Linked DNA regions of Candidatus Kuenenia stuttgartiensis. The protein of the gene in region 2 binds, or shares a complex with, the protein of the main gene of each other region. Links are inferred from orthologs where the notes say so. Each region holds a gene or a part of one and is shown on either strand. Other genes may lie near its edges.

Evidence for each region. The genes of interacting proteins can lie anywhere in the genome.
Region 1: the proteins of accD (region 2) and accB are in contact, whole or in part, in a solved structure (PDB 8UXZ), measured with the Escherichia coli proteins. The link is inferred for Candidatus Kuenenia stuttgartiensis from one-to-one orthologs.

What each region holds. Positions count from the first base shown.
Region 1 is NZ_LT934425.1:3,885,139-3,888,324, forward strand. What follows is about bases 450-3,186. They hold accB (acetyl-CoA carboxylase biotin carboxyl carrier protein), read left to right. Parts: upstream 450-1,451; coding sequence 1,452-1,922; downstream 1,923-3,186. Other genes in these bases: KSMBR1_RS18090 (M24 family metallopeptidase), read left to right, coding at 450-1,232; accC (acetyl-CoA carboxylase biotin carboxylase subunit), read left to right, coding at 1,964-3,186. Also shown: chromosomal replication initiator protein DnaA, read left to right, coding at 1-80; more of KSMBR1_RS18090, read left to right, coding at 165-449. UniProt on the Escherichia coli protein: This protein is a component of the acetyl coenzyme A carboxylase complex; first, biotin carboxylase catalyzes the carboxylation of the carrier protein and then the transcarboxylase transfers the carboxyl group to form malonyl-CoA.
Region 2 is NZ_LT934425.1:1,529,540-1,533,425, reverse strand. What follows is about bases 414-3,399. They hold accD (acetyl-CoA carboxylase, carboxyltransferase subunit beta), read right to left. Parts: upstream 2,310-3,399; coding sequence 1,518-2,309; downstream 414-1,517. Other genes in these bases: rpe (ribulose-phosphate 3-epimerase), read right to left, coding at 2,705-3,399; KSMBR1_RS06970 (hypothetical protein), read right to left, coding at 470-937. In the rest of the region: KSMBR1_RS06975 (hypothetical protein), read right to left, coding at 1-368; more of rpe, read right to left, coding at 3,400-3,403; KSMBR1_RS06945 (phosphoglycerate kinase), read right to left, coding at 3,465-3,886.

The sequences.
Region 1 (3,186 bases), 2.4 Mb from region 2 along the record:
ACGAAGAATTGAAAAAAGATGACCAGTTTAAATCGTTCCTCGATATACTTATGGAAAAAATTAAAAAAAGTCGTAAATAGACCCTGAGAATGGCGCATGATGTCGAATTAAAAAACAGTGTTAAGCACATTAAAGATGTAATTATTCCTGTAAATTAGATATTTATGAGTTTAGGCGAGATAAAGAAAAAATTAGAAGAAGACGGCGTGGATGGGTTTTTAGTCACGAATGAGATAAATATCAGATACATTACGAATTTTAAAGGTTCTGATAGTGCTCTTTTAATAACACCGGGAAGCGACTATTTATTCACTGATTCCAGGTATATAGAACAAGCACACCAGGATAATCCGGAAATAAAAATAGTAGAAAGAAAGATATCATTGACAAATTCGATATGTGGAAAGATTAAACAACTTAAAATAAAAAAACTTCTCGTCGAGTCTTTATATATTTCAGTAGACCAGTTTAATGAGATTAAACAAAGAATAAATAACATTTGTATGCTTACGGTAAAAGGAATAGTAGAGAATTATAGAAAGCAGAAAACAAAGGATGAATTAGAAAAAATACAGAAGGCTATAGGGATAGCGGAAAAAGCATATACAAATGTTCAAAGCAAAATAAAATATGGCATTACTGAAAAAGATATAGCGGATATTTTAGAATATGAATTGAGGAAACAGGGCGCGGAAAAAAGTTCATTTGATATCATATGTGCCGTTGGTAAACATGCATCAAAGCCGCACGCACGCCCTTCAACAACCATGATTCAAAGAGGGGATACCGTTTTAATTGATTGGGGAGCAAGATTTCAGGATTATAATTCTGACTTGACAAGACTTAAGACCATGGATAGAATATCCCCGAAATTCCGAAGGATATATCAAATAGTGCTTGATGCACAATACCTTGCAATTGGAAGCATAAGGCCTGGCGTAATAGCAAAGAAAATAGATGCCGTTGCAAGGGGTTATATTGAGAAAAAAGGATTTGGAAAGTATTTTGGTCACGGTTTGGGTCACGGAGTAGGGCTAGAAGTTCATGAAGCGCCATTTATTAATAGGAAAAGCAATGAAATATTAAAAGAAGGCATGGTTTTTACTGTAGAGCCAGGCATCTATATTCCCCAATGGGGAGGTGTTAGAATAGAAGATTTGGTATTGGTTACCTCGACGGGATGTGAGGTGTTGAGTAAACTGCCTAAAAAGTTATCGGATATTGACGAATGATTTAACGTGTTCATTGCGGAAATTCTGCAAGACCCTTTTTAACAATAGCCTATATTTATTATAGAAAAGCTATTCATTCAGTAGCCCATCGTTTAATCAATCCTTTATCTCTTCACGTAAGCCCGAAATTTATTTTTTACACATGAAACAATTCGTAATAAGAGATGCTATTTTCGCTTTACTATTTGATAATTACTAAATTTTATATAGGGAAAAATAATGGACATTATAGAGAAAGTAAAGCAATTGATAAAAATTATGGATGAGAGCGAGTTGTCTGAGCTCGAAATTCAAGAGGAAGCGACAAAAATAAAAATAAAAAAGGGGATCTCCGGGTATTCACAAACTATTTCTCACCAGACAATTCCACCATTATATCCGGCGCAAGCCCAACAGATAGAACAGCCATTCGCAATTTCCCGGGAAAATGAAAGCTCTTCTGAGATTTATTCGCCCATGGTGGGAACATTTTACCGTTCTACTGCTCCAGGCGAGAGTCCTTGTGTTGGAATTGGTGATTTCGTAAATGAAGAAACCGTTGTTTGTATCATAGAAGCAATGAAAATTATGAATGAAGTAAAAGCGGAAATGGTAGGTGAAATTATTGAAATATATGTACAAGATGGGGAGGCCGTTGAGTATGGGCAACCGCTCTTTCGCGTCCGACAGACAAAGAAAGCGACGATATAAGTGGACTCGAATCATTTCAAATAATTAAGGAAGAAGGAAATATGTTTTCCCGGATAATGGTTGCAAATAGAGGTGAAATTGCTTTGAGAATCATTAGGGCATGCCGCGAAATGGGGATAGAGACTGTCGCTGTTTGCTCAAAATCGGATGCAAATGCCACTTATTTAAAGCTAGCCGATATCGTAGTGTGTATTGGACCTGCTGATGCGGAAGGTAGTTATTTAAATATTCCGAGCATCATCAGCGCTGCAGAGATCACGGATATAGAAGCAATCCATCCTGGGTATGGTTTTTTATCGGAAGTGAGTCATTTTGCGGAAGTTTGTGAATCGTCAAATATCGTATTTATTGGCCCGAAATCTGATGCATTGAGGAAGCTTGGCAATAAGACTGAAGCAAGGAAAATTGCAATAGAAAACAAGGTCCCTGTTGTTCCCGGAAGTTTGTCTGTAATAAAAAGTCAGCAGGAAGCGTTAAGCGTTGCACATGAAATAGGTTTTCCCGTAATCATTAAAGCTTCTTTAGGGGGCGGTGGACGGGGAATGCGGGTAGCTCATAATGATATAAGCCTCATTAATTCATTGACTATTGCCCAAAGAGAGGCTAAGGCTGCATTCAAGGATTCGTCTATTTATATAGAAAAATATATTGAAGATGCACGTCACATTGAGGTGCAAATAGTTGGAGATAATTACGGGAATATTATACATTTGGGCGAAAGGGACTGCACCATGCAGCGAAGACACCAAAAACTAATCGAAGAGTCCCCTGCACCATACATTACCGATCGGGCGCGGGAAGATATTTGTAAGGCTGCCATAAAAATGGCAAAATCCATTAATTATACAAATGCCGGAACTGTTGAATTTTTATTAGATAAGGAAAATAATTATTATTTCATAGAGGTGAATACACGTTTGCAGGTAGAACATCCGGTTACGGAAATGGTGACGGGAATAGATTTAGTGAAATTACAAATAAAGATTGCCAGTGGAGAGAGATTAAATATTAAACAGAAAAAAATTCGCAGTCAGGGGGTTGCTATAGAATGCAGGATCAATGCAGAAGATCCTTATAATGATTTTCGGCCGCAACCGGGGAAGATCACAAATTATCATCCTCCAGGAGGGAGAGGGGTTAGGGTGGATTCTCACATTCACTCCGGCTATGAAATCCCGCCGTACTATGATTCATTAATCGCTAAGTTGATTGTACATCAAAACACACGTGAGGAAGCAATTGCCTGTATGCGTAGGGCATTGAG
Region 2 (3,886 bases):
TCGACGCTGCAATTCTCGATGTCAGCCAATTTATTAAGCTTTTTGAAATTTCCTGTAGAGATTTCTTTGTCCAATACCTTTACAGAACCATCATTCCAGTGAAGTTTATTTCGGTCAGCTAGAATGAATTTTTCCGGGTAGAGTTTTGCCGCCCTCTTTTTCACTTGATTCCATGCTTCATTGATATCGCGTGTAGCAGACATTTGGCCCAACAATCCCATATTGTAGACTATGGTCTCTTTGAAGTTCTTAGTTCCCGCAGGAAGTTGTAAGAGAATTTCCAACATAGCTTCGGACAGTTTGGCTTTAGATAGTCCAGTACCCATACCTGCTCTTCTCATTTCGCCGAACATTTTCTTGTTAAACATTGAACCTCCTTGGCTGTGACTACAAATTATAAATGAATACGACTATTTCTAAGCCTAACTACCAAAATCAACGGCGGCGCTTTTTGCCGTTCTAGCCAAAGCTATTCTCTGTAATAATATGGATCATCAAACATTGATGCCCGTTCATTCCTTTCTGATATGCACCGCATCGGACATACCACACATGCTTCTGTTAGCGAATCCCATGCTTTGGCAGCAATCGTCAATAACTTATCTACAAGTCTATCTCCGATAGCAGGAAAAAATTCCTCAATTGCCTCGTGTCCCAATCTGACATTGGCGATCCGCCCTTCCAGTTTATCAAGAATAACCTTCTTAAGGTGTTTTGCGTAATAAATGCAGAAATTTTTTAACCGGAGATTATCTATTCCCTTTTGATATAACTTCTCCGTTAATCGTTTCTCTTTCGCAAGGAAATGACCAAATCCCTGCGCGAACTCAAACAGAAACCAGTTAATTTTTGTTTTCTCCTTGTCGTTTAAAAAAAAGTGACTCGGAGAAATGTGATTTTTCTCATCACTATTGTTATGATGTCTTGAAATAATCATTATCCTCTCTTCGTATCCTCTCAAAATTTCATGGTAAAAGTATAGAAAAAGAATTCCTAATTTTAATAAAAGCAACAAAAAATCGTATGATATGAGGGACACTTCCTGAATTTTGGATTATGCCTCGGCCGTATTAATAGGGGAAGTGTCACGATATTATATCTGAACGGGTAAAAAATCTTCATCAAAAAAACTGGATTCAGGCTGTGGTGGCGCTTTTATGTTTGATTCCATTGAAAAAAAATATAAAAACTGCGCGAAAGAATTGGTCTGGCGGTGGTTTTTCCTGGCGAAAAATCCACCACCGTTCCGGATACAAAGGAGATACGGCGGTATCATTTTCATGAAATGCGTGTGCAGGTTGCGATAAAAAGGGCGGTACAGGATGCAAAAATTTGTAAACGTGTTGCAACTCATACGTTTCGCCGTAGCTTTGCAACGTATCTAATGAAAAAGGCAGAACCTCAGTAATTGGAGTTCTGCCTATAATTAAGATTGGCTCCTCGGGTAGGATTCGAACCTACAACCTAGTGGTTAACAGCCACCCACTCTACCATTGAGCTACCGAGGAAGATTTTTATTAATTAACATGCAAATATTGAATCAACCTTGAAATTTCATGCTTCATGTTTTTACGATGTACAATCATATCAAGAAAACCATGCTCAAGCAAAAATTCCGCCCGCTGAAAATTACCAGGAAGTGTTCGTTTTATTGTTTCCTGAATTACTCTGGGACCTGCAAAACCAATCAGCGCCTTTGGTTCGGCAATAGTAATATCTGCCAATGAAGCAAAACTTGCCATTACTCCACCCAGTGAAGGATCGGTTAATACCGATATGTATAGCCCGCCCGCCCGTTGAAACCTTGCTATGGCGGCGCTCGTTTTTGCCATTTGCATAAGAGAAAAAATACCCTCCTGCATGCGAGCTCCTCCGCCTGAACCAGAAATAATCACCAAAGGGAATTTTTGATCCATAGCCTTTTCTGTTATGCGGACAATCTTCTCCCCAACCACAGAACCCATACTTCCCATTATGAAGCTGGGATCGGTAATCCCTATCATGATGTCAGCGCCATTCACCTTTCCTTTTCCAACTATAGCGGCCTCTTTCAGTCCGGATTTAAGCTGGTCGGCAGTAACCCTTTCTGGGTATGACATGCGGTCAAAAAAATTCAAAGGATTGGTGGGCTTCATATCAGTCCAATACTCTTCGAAACTGTCTTCATCAAGCAGCAATTTTAATCTGTCCCTGCTAAAAATGCGAAAATGGTAATCACACTCGGGACAAACCTGGAAGCTTTCTTCAACGGTTTTCCTATATACCAAATTTTTGCACCAGTCGCAGCTTATCCATAAGCCGTTTGGCATATCTTTCTTTTTTCTAAAGAACACCATTGAATTGCCATGCCCCCATTAAATTAACAAAAGGGATATTCGCTCCATCATTGGCAAACATTGTTTTTGACCACTTATGCAACGTTTTCCCGTGCAAAATATCCCATATATACTATTGTGAAATACAGAAAAACTAATAACTATTCAGCGTAATTTATTAAACTACCGGAGATCAGAGCGCAACTCGTTTCCAAACAGATACTTCACTATGTTCAGTACAAGGTTTGGGAATGAGCCGTGTATCGTTTACGCTGAATAGTTACAAAAACCGTCAACAAAACAAGAGATAGTTTAAAACTTTTTAACCAAAAAACAAGCTATTTTTATATATTTCCAGGAAACAACTTCTTTGGACAATAAAAAGGAATTTATCTGTTAACAAGATTAACAGCATCTTTTTCCATGGTTTGTTCGGCAATTTGTTTCAGGGATTTAATCGCATTGCCAGGGTCACTCGTTTTAAAAATAGCAGAAGCGGCTACGATTACATTTGCCCCTTGTTTTACTACCTGGGAAATATTGTCTGGTGTAATTCCTCCATCTACCTGAATATCCATTTTATCCGGCGCTTTATCGCGGAGCCTTGCAATCTTAGGCAAGGCAATTGGAATAAATTTCTGGCCAGCAAAACCTGGATTTACCGACATGACGAGCGCCATATCTACCTGATCCAGAAAATTTTCTATCATTTCTACGGGCGTACCCGGATTTAACGATATACCAACTTTCATCCCCGTACTTTTGATCAGAGAAATAATCTCTTTGGGGTTTTTTACCGTCTCAATATGAAATGTAATTATTCCATTGCCTTCCGCCGCCCCGGCAAATGCTTCCACATAACGTTCCGGATGTTCGATCATTAAATGTATATCTAATGGTATATTTGTTATCCGCCTTATCCCCGCAACAATAAAAGGCCCTATGGTAATATTGGGGACAAAATGGCCGTCCATAACATCAATATGAATGAGATCGATTCCCGCCGCTTCAATGCGTTTGATTTCTTCTTCAAAGCGCATGGGATTTGCCGCCAGTATTGAAGCGGATATTTTAATCTTATTTCTCATTCTTCGTATTTCCTTTGTTTTAGCATAGATCAATAGAGAAGTTACGGAAGATGTCCGTATATTATATTTTTTTGTCCGTAAGCGATGCTATCCCGGGGAGATCTCCGCCTTCCAATAATTTCAAAAAAGCCCCTCCGCCGGTTGAAATAAATGATACCTCGTGCGCTTTCCCTGCTTTGTGAAACGCCATGTCGGTATCACCGCCGCCCACTACGGTGGATGCGTGAGAACTTGTTACGATATCTACCATGGCGTATGTTCCTCTGCTGAATGCATCAATTTCAAACGCCCCCATAGGGCCGTTCCATAAAATTGTTTTTGCGTCCTGCAATACCGCGGAAAAAAGTTTTATCGTTGCAGGGCCTATGTCAAGGGCAATCCATCTTTCTGGTATTTCCTGAAATGGCACTACCTTTGTTTCCGCCGTTTTGTCAAATTTTTCCGCCACAACGAAATCCACCGGTAAATATAATTTTGTGCCAT